DNA from 3 places in the Streptomyces sp. NPDC111802 genome. Region 3 is predicted to be linked to each of the others. Evidence: riboswitches for the same ligand, from Rfam matches in the RefSeq annotation. Region 3 holds a riboswitch; each other region holds the start of a gene.
What was found. Region 3 has a riboswitch for cyclic di-AMP ahead of ACZ7NC_RS24790 (transglycosylase SLT domain-containing protein). Riboswitches for the same ligand answer to the same signal wherever they lie in the genome.
Positions count from the first base shown of each region.

Region 1 (4,140 bases), on a different contig from region 3:
CGGACTGCGGTCCCGTGGGAAAGGGACGACGTCGCCATGGCAGATCACCTGGAAGCATCCGTCACTCTGCCGAGCGATCCCGCCTCGGTCTCCGCGGCCCGGGGCTATGTGCTCACCACCCTCGCGGAATGGGGTCTGCCACCGGATACGGAAGTGGCCGACACCATCCGCCTGATCGTCTCCGAACTCACCACCAACGCCGTACAGCACACCCTCGGACAGTCACCCACCTTCACGGTGGACCTCGTGCTCGACCGTGACGAACACCTGCGCATCGGCGTCACCGACAGCCATCCGCGCTTCCCCAAGCGGCTACCGGCCGCCGTGCAGCAGGACAACGGACGGGGCATGGTGATCATCCGCTGGCTGACCGCGGAGTGCGGCGGCAAGATGAGAGTGCGCCCGACCCGCGAGGGCGGCAAGACCGTCTCCATCGAACTTCCCTGGACGGTGCCCGCCGCACCGGTCGGCGCCGCGGGACCGCAGGAGCCGTAACCCCTCAGGCCTGCTGCGGCTGCCCGGAGGACCGGCCGAACGTGCCGCGCAGCAGGGCCCGGAAGGCGTCCACGGCGGGTGCCGCCTCCCCGCTACGGAAGGCGACCGAGACCGTACGGCGCAACCGCCCGCCTTCCAGCGCGCGCACCCCGACCGGAGTGACCGACGTGCGCGCCACCATCTCCGGCACCACCGCGACCCCGAGTCCCGCACTCGCCAGCGCGCAGACCAGCAGATACCCCGGCGTCGGGACCAGCACCGACGCGGTCGCCCCGGCACGGGTCAGCGCCGCCTCCACGCCCCGCCGGGCAGGAGCGTCCGGTGCCATGCTGATCAGGGGCTGCCCGGCGAGCTCGCCCAGCGGAAGCCGTGCGGCGCCACTGGTGAGGACATGACCCGGAGCGGACACCAGGACCAGTTCCTCGACCAGGATCGGCTCGATGCCGACGGACGCGGGCAGCGGCATCGGTTCCCCCGGCTCATAGGCGTGTGTCAGCGCCAGGTCGACCTCGCCCGCCGCCACCGCGGCGACACCGGCCGAGGGCTCGTAGTCGGCGACCGTCAGCTCCACGTCCGGATGGGCCCGGCGAAAGGCGCTGAGCGCCGGCGGCAGCAGATGGATGCCCGCGGTCTGGAAGGTGCCGAGCCGCAGCGTGCCGCCCGTCAGCCCGGTCAGCCGGGCCAGTTCGTGCCGGGCCCGGTCGAGCTCGTCCAGCACCCGCCGCGCCCGCGCCACCAGCAGTTCGCCCGCACCCGTCAGTCGCGCCCCGCGGTGGTGCCGTACCAGCAGGGCGGTGCCCGCCTCGCGCTCCAGCTTGGCCAGCTGCTGGGAGAGCGCCGGCGTGGTGTAGCCGATCCGCTCCGCCGCCCGGGTGATGGAACCCGCCTCCGCGACCGCCACCAGTGCGGCGAGCCGGGTCGGGTCGTACATGCGGTCCCCGATCTGCCTGAATCATCCGCCTGAAGCATCCGCCTGAACCATGTGCCTTAAGCGATGCTTTAGGGCTTCCCAGGATATTCGAAATACCTGCTGAAGGCATCCGCGCGGCAGTCTGGACCCCATGGACGCTCAGCTCATCGCCTTCACCGGGGTCTCCGCCGGCCTGGTCGCCATGCCCGGGGCCGATTTCACCGTCGTCGTACGCAACGCCCTGGTCTCCCGTCGGGCCGGCATCGCCTGCGCGCTCGGGATCGGGGCCGGGCTGCTGGTCCATGTGACGCTGGCCGTGGTGGGAGTGGCCGCGGTGCTGGCCGCCGTACCGGCGCTGTTCCGGGCCCTCCAAGTGGTCGGCGGCGGCTATGTGCTGTACCTGGGCGTCCAGACGCTGCGCCACCGTCACACCGAAGTGGCGGACGAGCGCGAGGACTTCACCGCGCGGCCCCTGCGGCAGGGCTTCGTCACCAACGCCCTCAACCCGAAGGCGTCCCTGACCTTCCTCAGCGTGCTGCCGCAGTTCGTGCCCGCGGGCTCTCCGGCACTGCCCAGGACGCTGCTGCTCGCCCTGATCGTGCTCGCCATCGCGCTGGTGTGGTTCCAGGTCGTCGCCCTGCTGGTGGACCGGCTCGGCAGATGGCTGCGCCGGCCGCGCGCCGCCCGGGCGGTCACGCTCGTCACCGGCGCCGCACTGACCGCCTTCGGCGTGGCGCTCCTCGCCACGCCGCTGTCGGCCCTCTGAGACCCCGGGGCCGGTGACGGCGCATCAGATCGCCGCCACCGCCCCCGGGAAGGTCACTTGACCCGGCCGTACCAGACGCTTCTGGTCCAGATCTTCTGCAGCTTCACGACGTCCCCGGTCTTCGGGGAGTGCCAGATCTTTCCCTTCCCGGCGTAGATGCCGACGTGGTAGACGTTCGACCCCGAGTGGAAGAACACCAGGTCCCCGGCCTTGCGGCTCCTGGCGGAGATGTGGCGCGTCTTGTTGTACTGCTGGGCTGCCGTACGGGGCAGCTTCTTGCCCGCCTTCTTGTACGAGAACAGCGTGAGCCCGGAGCAGTCGAACCGGTGCGGCCCGGTGGCGCCCCACCTGTACGGGGAGCCCTTCTTGGAGGCCGCGACCTGAAGTGCCTTCGACGCCGGCGTGGCAGCCTCCGCCTCCGAGGTGAAGCCGGGTGCCACTATCGAGCCGCCCACTGCGGCGATGGTGAGGGCCGAGGCCGTACCGGCGCGGACCATGAGCGACGGGACACGATTGAGCGCAGTCATGCGCAACCCTTCGTCAGCCGCCTGTGAAGGATGACCTGTCGGATTCGGGCTGGCGAAGTTGCCCGGCCGCGTTGCCGCGGCTTCACCCCAAGGGTTGCTCGGTTCGAACGAACGTCCGCTCCGGCGACCCGTCTTGCTCGGGTCCTCCACTCCTGCCGATCCACTCCTGTCGACCGGTCATCCGGGCGGCGGCAGGACTCGGCGTCCGCCCGGACCGCCCCGCCGCTGTGGCGGGGGCTTGTCGTCAGTCAGGGATCTTGACGCACGGATGAGCGAAATACCCAACGGAATCGGGGATTTGTGGGGTTACTCACCACTCACCCGTTCGGGTGGGTACTCCTGTGTTCGAGTGAGTGTCCAGGCGCCCGAGGAGTCCCGGACCAGGGATGGAACGCCTAATTCCGTCTTGGCGTCATGCCCGTTGCGCAACCCTGACGGCCGCGCAAAAGGAGAGCCCGCTACGCCGAAAGGGGGTACGCCATTTGGTCCGTTTCGGCTCGGCTCCGGACGCCTCGTCGGGGGGGCGGGGAGTCCGGAATCCGGCGGTACTCGTCGTCAACTGTCGGAGCACGGCGGAACCGTGACGCGAGCCGTGCGGCGCTCTCCGTCCAGCACGCGCAACGCACGCGCCAGCGTGGGCGCGTGCAGCTCCGTCTCACCGCGCTGATGCATCAGCGCCAGCGCGTCCCGCAGCTCGGCCGCCCTGCTCACGAGCGCCTGGGCGGCACGCAGTCCGCGGTAGGTGTCGCCGTGCTGCGCCGGGTTGATCCGGCCGAGCAGGTCCACCACATCGAGGTAACGGTCGATCAACTCACCCTCCGCGCGGGTCAGCGCGGGCAGCGGCGGCAGCTCAGGTGGCAGCACCGGCCGGTCACCGCCCCGTGGGCGGCGCGAGCGTGGCCCTGCGGCTGGGGATGATGCGGTCCACCAGCCCGTACCCCAGCGCCTCTTCGGCGGTCAGGACCTTGTCCCGCTCGATGTCCTCGGCCACCTGCGCGCGGCTGCGCCCGGTGTGCTCGGCGAGCGTCTCCTCCAGGCGGGCCCGAACGCGCGTCAGTTCCTCGGCCTGGATGGCCAGATCGCTCGCCTGACCCTCGATCGGCTCGGGCAGCGCCGGCTGATGGATCACCACTCGGGCCCCCGGCAGCGCGAACCGCTTGCCCGGCGTGCCCGCGGCCAGCAGCACGGCGGCGGCCGAGCCGGCCTGGCCCAGGCAGATCGTCTCCATGTCACAGGCGACGTACCGCATCGTGTCGTAGATCGCCGACATCGCGCTGAACGAGCCGCCCGGCGAATTGATGTACAGCGAGATGTCCTGGTCGGGGCCCTTGTGCTCCAGGTACATGAGCTGCGCCATCACATCGTTCGCCGAGGTGTCGTCGACCGGTGTGCCGAGAAAGACGATCCGCTCCTCCAGCAGCTTCGAGTACGGATCCTGCGTC
Region 1 is NZ_JBVKCZ010000002.1:214,342-218,481, reverse strand. It holds gene ACZ7NC_RS02655 (ATP-binding protein) at 37-495, shown strand; gene ACZ7NC_RS02650 (LysR family transcriptional regulator) at 500-1,426, opposite strand; gene ACZ7NC_RS02645 (LysE family translocator) at 1,557-2,171, shown strand; gene ACZ7NC_RS02640 (C40 family peptidase) at 2,225-2,698, opposite strand; cyclic di-AMP (ydaO/yuaA leader) riboswitch at 2,702-2,834, opposite strand; gene ACZ7NC_RS02635 (hypothetical protein) at 3,254-3,562, opposite strand; gene ACZ7NC_RS02630 (ATP-dependent Clp protease proteolytic subunit) at 3,570-4,140, opposite strand, start outside.
Region 1: it holds a riboswitch for cyclic di-AMP, as region 3 does, so the genes downstream of both, ACZ7NC_RS02640 (C40 family peptidase) here and ACZ7NC_RS24790 (transglycosylase SLT domain-containing protein) in region 3, are expected to answer to the same signal.

Region 2 (4,140 bases), on a different contig from region 3:
GACGTTGAGGATCCGTCGCAGCGGCACGGAGTCCTCGGGGTTGGCCAGCACCCGCAGATAGGCGAGTACGTCCCGGACCTCCTTGCGCTCGTAGAACCGGACCCCGCCGACGACCTTGTAGGGCAGCCCGACGCGGATGAAGACTTCCTCGAAGACACGGGACTGGGCGTTCGTACGGTAGAAGACGGCGACGTCGCCGGCCTTCGCGTCCCCCGCGTCGGTCAGTCGGTCTATCTCGTCGGCGACGAACTGCGCCTCGTCGTGCTCGGTGTCCGCGACATAGCCGGTGATGCGCGCGCCCGCGCCCGCGTTGGTCCACAGGTTCTTCGGGCGGCGGGACTCATTGCGCTCGATGACCGCGTTGGCGACGGTCAGGATCGTCTGCGTGGAGCGGTAGTTCTGTTCCAGCAGGATCGTCGTCGCGTCCGGGTAGTCCTCCTCGAACTGGAGGATGTTGCGGATGGTGGCGCCCCGGAACGCATAGATGGACTGGTCGGCGTCGCCCACCACGCACAGCTCGGCGGGCGCGAGGTCGTACTCGCTGGGCGGCACGTCGACGGGGTGCTCGCTGGTCCCGACGAGCTCGCGCACCAGCGCGTACTGGGCGTGGTTGGTGTCCTGGTACTCGTCCACGAGGACGTGCCGGAAACGACGGCGGTAGTGCTCGGCGACGTCCGGGAAGGCCCGCAGCAGATTGACCGTCGTCATGATCAGGTCGTCGAAGTCGAGGGCGTTGGCCTCCCGCAATCGCGACTGGTACATGGCATAGGCCTGCGCGAGGGTCTTCTCGAAGCCGTCCGTCGCCTGGGCGGCGAAGTCCTCCTCGTCGATCAGCTCGTTCTTCAGGTTGCTGATCTTGGCGCTGAAGGACTTGGGCGGGAAGCGCTTGGGATCGAGGTCCAGATCACGGCACACCAGCGCCATCAACCGCTTGCTGTCGGCGGCGTCGTAGATCGAGAACGACGACGTGAACCCGAGCTTCTTGCTCTCCCTGCGCAGGATGCGCACGCACGCGCTGTGGAAGGTCATCACCCACATCGCGTTCGCACGCGGGCCGACGAGCTGCTCGACGCGCTCCTTCATCTCACCGGCGGCCTTGTTGGTGAAGGTGATCGCGAGGATCTGCCCCGGATGCACGTTCCGCTCGGCCAGGAGATGGGCGATGCGATGGGTGAGCACACGCGTCTTGCCGGATCCGGCCCCGGCCACGATGAGCAGGGGGGTGCCGGAGTGGACGACGGCGGCGCGCTGGTTCTCGTTCAACCCCTCCAGCAGCGCCGCGGCGTCGATGGCCGGCCGCGGGGCGCCGTCGCGGTAGTAGGCGTCCCGGTCCGGCGGCACGTCGAACTTCCCACCGAACAGATCGTCCGGAACCGGCTCCGGAGCGTGATCGCCCTCGGGCGGTGGTGGCGGCTCTTCCTCATGGGCCCGTGGGGCCTGGAGGTCCGCCAGGAAGCTGTCGTCAAAGAGGCTGCTCATCGCTCTCCGAGTCTAGGCGGCCCCACTGACAGCCCGCCGCCACCCCGAGAACATCACACGTTCCGAATCCCGACGATCTTCCGGGACACCCGCCCGAGAGCCCCTCACCCCCCGCGACCAGCCCCTTACAGCAAGCGATCGACCAGGCCGAGCGATCAAATACCGCAACAAATAATGCGAAACAACCCACCCACCACATAAGTACTCAAACAGTCCCGCACTCCCCCGAATCAGCTGCTCCTGATACCGCCTCGCCTCAAGGTCACGAAAATGTATCGGGCATATCGAACATCAACCTTCACAGGGGCCACACGAGTTGGCTACCGTGCCGGACAGGCCGTACGACCCCCACCGGCGATCGACGCCGGGCCGCACGGCCTCCGCCGAGTCCGGCGCGCCCGCACGGCGAACCGGAGCCGGGGACCCACCGAACTTGGGGTGAATCGGCCCGACTTCCCATCCGGGAACGGCCGTAGGGCAACCCTTCCGAACCACCCGCCCGAACCCGACAGCTAACTCGGTAGGCGGAGCATGGAAGGAGTCGCCTCCCTTGGCGTCGCACCGCAAGTCGCGTCCCGCCGGTACGCGCGTAGCAGGCATACGGACCCCCGCCCTCGCCACGGCGGCCCTCACGTCCGTCGCCCTGCTGTCCCAGACGGCCAACGCGAGCCCCTCGACGGACGACAACCCCAGCCTCGAAGAGGTCGAGAAGAAGGTCGACGACCTCTACCGCCAGGCGGAGTCGGCGACCGAGAAGTACAACGCGGCCAAGGAGAAGACCGCGAAGCAGCGCCAGCGCGTCGACACCCTCCTCGACGACGTCGCCCAGCGCACCCAGAAGCTCAACGAGGCACGCGAGGAACTGGGCCGCTCCGCCGCCGCCCAGTACCGCACCGGCGCCACCGCCCCCGACACGGCGACCTTCCTCCTCGCGGACACCCCGCAGGACTACTTCGACCAGAGCCAGCTGATGGGCCGTATGACGGACCGTCAGAAGGAATCGGTCGACGAGTACTTCACGCAGCAGTCAGCGACCATGAAGAAGCGCAGGGAGGCCACCCAGAGCCTCGAGACGCTCACCGAATCGCAGAACGACCTCCAGACCGCCAAGACCACCGTCCAGCAGAAGCTCTCCGACGCACGCGAGCTCCTCTCGAAGCTGACGGCGGAGGAGAAGGCCCGCCTCGCCGCGATCGAGAAGCGCAAGCAGGAGGAAGCCGCGCGCAAGGCAGCCGAACTGGCCCGCCAGCAGGCGGAGGCCGAGCGCCAGCGCCAGGAAGCCGCGCAACAGCAGCAGGAGAGCACGGCGCCCCCGTCCGACTCCGGCACCTCGGACTCGTCCTCCTCGGACCCGTCCTCCTCGGACCCGTCCTCCTCGGACTCCTCGTACGCCACCAAGGCCGAGAAGGCCCTGGCCTTCGCCCGCTCCCAGATCGGCAAGCCGTACGTCTGGGGCGCCACCGGCCCCGACTCCTACGACTGCTCGGGCCTCACCCAGGCCGCCTGGAAGGCCGCCGGCGTCGACATCCCGCGCGTCACCTACGACCAGGTCAACGCCGGCACCACGGTCTCCCTCTCCAGCGCCCAGCCCGGCGACCTGGTCTTCTTCTACGACGACGTCACCCATGTGGGCATCTACATAGGCAACGGCATGATGATCCACGCCCCGAAGCCCGGCGCCTACGTCCGCGAGGAGTCGATCTACTACGACGGGGAGTCGTCGATCCACAGCGTGGTCCGCCCCGCCTGACACCCGTCCTCTCCCGACCACGCGCGCGGGCCGCTCGTAAGGCCACGCGCGCGTGGCACGCACAGACACAGCGGCCATGCCGCGAAACGCTAAGGCGAGCCGAAAAGCACCCGTACCCCACCGCCCCCACACACACAGACCACCGCAGGCATCAACGCGCACCCACCCCCCGCGCGCCCCACCCCCATCCCCCACCCCACTCCCTAGCATCGCCCCATGCGCGCCACCACCACCCGCACCTCCCCCCTCCACACCTGGTGGTCGCGGCGACCCCCCGCAGCCGGCGCCGCCGTCATGGCAACCGGCATCATCTCGGTAGCCCTGCACCAGACGGGCTACGAGACCCTGTCCCGCATCGCCCTGGCCCTCGCAAGCGCAGCCTGGCTCGCCCTGGCGGGGGATTTCACCGCCCGCCTCCTCCGGGACCGCCCCAGATGGCTCAAGGAGGCAGCCACCCCGGCCGCCCTCACCGCCGTCGCGGCGACAACAGTCCTCGGCACCCGTTTCAGCACCCTCGGCTGGCAACCCCTCGCCCAGGCGCTCCTGGCCCTAGCGGCCCTGCTCTGGCCAGGCATCCTCATCGCCGTCGTACGCGACTGGCACCGCCAGATGCCCGGCGGGGTCTTCCTCGGCTGCGTGGCCACGGAGGGCGTAGCCGTCCTGGGCGCGACACTCGCCGCATCAGAGACAAAGGCGTGGCTCGCCCACACCGCACTCGTCCTGTTCTGGCTGGGCCTGGTCCTCTACGCCGTCGCCCTCACCTGCTTCGACCCACGCCAGATCGCCCACGGCGCCGGCGACCACTGGGTGGCAGGCGGCGCCATGGCCATCTCCGCAATGGCCGGCGCGCAGCTTCTCGCCGCCGACACCCCCGGCATTCACCTCTGGAACGAGGACGACACCGACGTCCT
Region 2 is NZ_JBVKCZ010000009.1:64,440-68,579, reverse strand. It holds gene pcrA (DNA helicase PcrA) at 1-1,479, opposite strand, end outside; cyclic di-AMP (ydaO/yuaA leader) riboswitch at 1,851-2,021, shown strand; gene ACZ7NC_RS12065 (C40 family peptidase) at 2,030-3,229, shown strand; gene ACZ7NC_RS12060 (tellurite resistance/C4-dicarboxylate transporter family protein) at 3,446-4,140, shown strand, end outside.
Region 2: it holds a riboswitch for cyclic di-AMP, as region 3 does, so the genes downstream of both, ACZ7NC_RS12065 (C40 family peptidase) here and ACZ7NC_RS24790 (transglycosylase SLT domain-containing protein) in region 3, are expected to answer to the same signal.

Region 3 (4,140 bases):
GGCCTCGGTGATGAAGGGGACCTCACTCTTGGTGGCTTCGAGCAATCCCTCCTCGACAGCCGCCATTCCGGCCTGGACATCGGCTTCCAGAGCCTGGTCCCGCACGCTCAGCCCGAACGGCCCGACGACGGTCACGAGGGGTCTCCTGTCTGCTGGTGTCTACTGGCGGTTACACGGTTTGTCGATAGGTCGCTGCCATCACTCAAGTCAGCGTATCCGGTCACGTTTCGATCACCGATGCCGCCCACCCGTCCACCACGGGCGGTATCGGATCACGAGCGGTATGTTTTTGATCACGTGATAAGGCCGGATATCGATCGACTTATAGGGAAGTACCGGCTCGTATCCCGAACCGAAGCCTGCATCGACCCCTGGAACGCCTCCGTGCTCAAGGCCTGGGAACGCGTCTTGTTCCTCGGCATACAGGCCATCCTCGTCCTGTAGTTCGCCGACACGGTCGCCCCCGGCGATATGGGCATGTCGGCCGGAACCACCGCCTCCGTCTCCGCCGCCTACGGCACCGTCGCCCATCTGCACCACGCGGCCCGAACCGAGGACGCGGTCGGCGAGCCGGCCGTCGGCGAGGGAGACCGATGGGGCGGCATCATGATCATCTACGGCCACTACGCCATGGCGGTACCGACCTGGGTGGGCCTCGGCCTGATCAGCACGCGCACGGGGCTGCTGAAGCCCAGCGTCGCCACCATGGCCGGCCACCGTCACCTGGCCGGACGGAAGCACGCCGCCGATTTCGCGCCGGTCGCCTACTCCTCCGACGACCACCCCATGTCCGTGGAGACCCCCGGCATGCCGGCCACGACCAAGCTTCGCCCCGCTCGCCGCGCGCCGGCTGCGCCGCACGATGCACCCGGTCCACCGACCAGACGGGGATCCCGCTCATGCACATCCGTACGTCCTTCCCCTACCAGACGACTCATCACGACCTGCGCATCCCGCTCCCGGACGGAACACAGCCCTACGCGCGCGTGGCGCCCGGTGACGGACGAGCCCGTACCGGCACTCCTCGCACGGACGAGTACCCGGCGACGGAACTGGCCAACGGGGCCGAGGTCGTCAACTGGCCGGTGACCCAACCCTGATGCGACGGCAAGGCCGGGATGTTCGGCATCTCCCGGGGCTTCAACTCCCTCCAGATCGCGGCCCTCGCGCCCGAACCGCTCAAGGCGATCGTCACGGTCTGCTCCACGGACGACCGCTATGACAACGACGTGCACTACATGGGGGGTTCCATTCCTGGCGGTCGACATGCACGCGCGGTCGGCGTACCCCGAGCTCGAAGTGGGCGACGAGTCCTGGGCGTTGGGGCAGCCGAAGGTGCGGCTGCGGCTGACGTCGGAGGTGACGTGACCTTCGAGCTGAACGGCATCGGATACGCCTTCCCACCCGGCCACCGCATCCGCCTCACGGTCTCCTCCCCGTACTTCGTGCCCCCCAACGAGATCATCTGCACGAAGGGCGAAGAGGTGCTTTTCCATCAGACACGGGAAAAACGGACTCCACGAACAGCCGATTAAAGGCGAGTTGGAGCCATTGCCCGATTTGCCGCTCTTGCGCTGCCAGTGAATTGGGTCACGCGGACCCACCCGGAGACCCGAGCGCACCCACCCCCTTCCCTCCTTGCACCGAAGGTAAGTTGAGGCTTGGCAACCGCAAAGGATCAAGCGCCCCATTCACCCCAGACCATGGTCAACCGGCACGTCAGGTGACCACGGCACTTGTTCCGGGCATGTGCTCTCGCATACGTTCCCGCTCGTCGGGCGGACGCCGAATCCTGCCGCCGCCCGAGTCATCCCCGACGTAACTCACACACACGCGCGGCAGGAGCGGGGGACCCAGGTAAGTCGCCGGACCGGACGCCTCGATGGCGCGTCGGAACGGCTAGGGGTGAAGTCGCACCGCCACCCGGCGGCGCGGCCGGGCATCTCCCGCCCGAACCCGACAGCTCACCTCGCAGGCGCCGGAGAGGAACAGCGCCATGCCCCGAGGCAAGCACCGCCGCCCCCGCACCAACCCGCTCACCCGCCGTGTCGTCGTCGCCGGAACCGGCACCGCGGCCCTCGCCCTTCCCCTCCTGAGCGCGACCACCGCGAGCGCCGCGGAGCCCGCAGCGGCGAAGGTCGGGTCCCTCACCTACACCACGAAGAAGGGCGACTCGCTCTACGGCATCGCGGACCGCTACGACGCCCAGGGCGGCTGGAAGCAGCTCTACAAGGACAACCGCGAGGCCATCGGCGACAACCCCCGCCTGATCCACCCGGGCCTCGACCTGAAGGTCCGGGCGACGAAGAAGGCTGCCGCGCCGAGCACGACGGCCGACAAGGCGTCCGCGCCCGCCAAGAAGTCCTCCGTCGCCCAGGCCACGCAGTCCTCGGTGAAGACGTACCCGAACAACCTCGACGGCTGGATCCGCAACGCGCTGGACATCATGTCCCAAAACGGAATTCCGGGTTCTTACGAGGGCATTCACCGCAACATCCTGCGCGAGTCGTCCGGCAACCCGCTGGCCATGAACAACTGGGACTCCAACGCCGCCGCCGGCACCCCGTCCAAGGGCCTTCTCCAAGTCATCGACCCCACCTTCGCGAGCTACCACGTCCCGGGGACGGTGTACGACCCCTTCGACCCGGTCGCGAACATCGTGGCCGCGTGCAACTACGCGGCCGCGCGCTACGGCTCGATCGACAACGTGAACGGGCCCTACTAGGAGAAGTAACCGGGCCAGGCCGCTGGCGCATATCCTCCCTTATTGAGCGATATGCGCCAGACTCCCCGCGAACAGCCTCTCAAGGACGACGGCGATGCCGTCGTCCTCGTTCGAGAGGGTGATCTCGTCGGCGACGGCCTTGAGTTCGGGATGCGCGTTGGCCATCGCGACGCCCCGGGCGGCCCAGTCGAACATGGGGATGTCGTTGGGCATGTCCCCGAAGGCGATGGTCTCGCGCGGACCGAGCCCGAGATGCTCGGCGGCCAGCGCGAGACCCGTCGCCTTGGTGATGCCGCATGGCTGGAGTTCGACGGTGCCGGGCCCCGACATGGTGACCGTCGCGAGGGAGCCGACCACCGAACGCGCCGTCGTCGCCAACTCGTCGTCCGACAGGCTGGGATGGCGCAACAGCACCTTGCTGATCGGCTCGCACCACAGGTCGTCACGGCGGCGGACGCGTACGGCGGGCAGGGTGGGGTGCGGCATCAGATACCCGGGCTCGATGAGCGTGAGCCCGTCCACGCCGTCCTGGTCGACGGCCGCGTACACCTGCCCCGCCTCGGCCTCGATCTTGCCGAGCGCGGTCTCCGCCAGCTCCCGGTCCAACGTGACGGACCACAGCAGACGATCCGCGCCGGCGTCGTACAACTGCGCGCCCTGTCCGCACACCGCGAGCCCCCTGCTGCCCAGGTCGTCGAGCAGCGGCCGCACTCTGGGCGCCGGCCGTCCCGTCACGACGAGGTGCTGGGCACCGGCCGCCGCCACCCGCGCGAGCGCTGCGAGGGTCCGATCGGAGAGCGTGTCGTCACCTCGGAGCAGCGTCCCGTCCAGGTCAGTGGCGATGAGTGAATATGCGATGGGTGCGGCCATGATCAGAGAATACGGACAGGAAGCCCCATCGACTCGACCTGAACCGGACGGCTGCCGCGTTCACATGTGTTGACACCTGTTCCGGTTCCGCTTCTGCCTCCTCGCCCACAACTGCCCTCCACCCCTGGTGATTTCACTCCCACGTGGTGCCGGAGTGCGCCGGAGCGTCAGCCCGGCGGGGCGACCAGCTGTTTCGCCGGCGCCGACGACGCGACTTTCGCACTGCCCAAGACCGGCGGCTCACCCGTAACGTGTGGCCCGACCACATGGCATACGGAGCGTATGAGAGTGAGGCAGCACCCCATGCCCCCCTTCGATCTCCCCGAGGGCGACCCCTTCGGCACGCACAACCTTCCGTACGGCGTCTTCTCCCTTCCCGGCTCGGACTCCGCGCGACGGGTCGGCGTCCGGCTCGGCGACCACGTCCTCGACGCGGGCAGGGCGGCCTACGCACTCGGCTCGCCGTACGCCCCGCTGCTCGCGCAGGACTCCCTGAACCCCCTGCTCGCCGCGGGCCGCACCACCTGGTCCGACGTCCGGCGCGC
Region 3 is NZ_JBVKCZ010000023.1:38,192-42,331, forward strand. It holds gene ACZ7NC_RS24770 (polyprenyl synthetase family protein) at 1-135, opposite strand, end outside; partial or broken gene ACZ7NC_RS24775 (peptide MFS transporter) at 382-714, shown strand; partial or broken gene ACZ7NC_RS24780 (CocE/NonD family hydrolase) at 900-1,284, shown strand; partial or broken gene ACZ7NC_RS24785 (hypothetical protein) at 1,374-1,535, shown strand; cyclic di-AMP (ydaO/yuaA leader) riboswitch at 1,817-1,991, shown strand; gene ACZ7NC_RS24790 (transglycosylase SLT domain-containing protein) at 1,997-2,725, shown strand; gene ACZ7NC_RS24795 (HAD family hydrolase) at 2,765-3,595, opposite strand; gene fahA (fumarylacetoacetase) at 3,899-4,140, shown strand, end outside.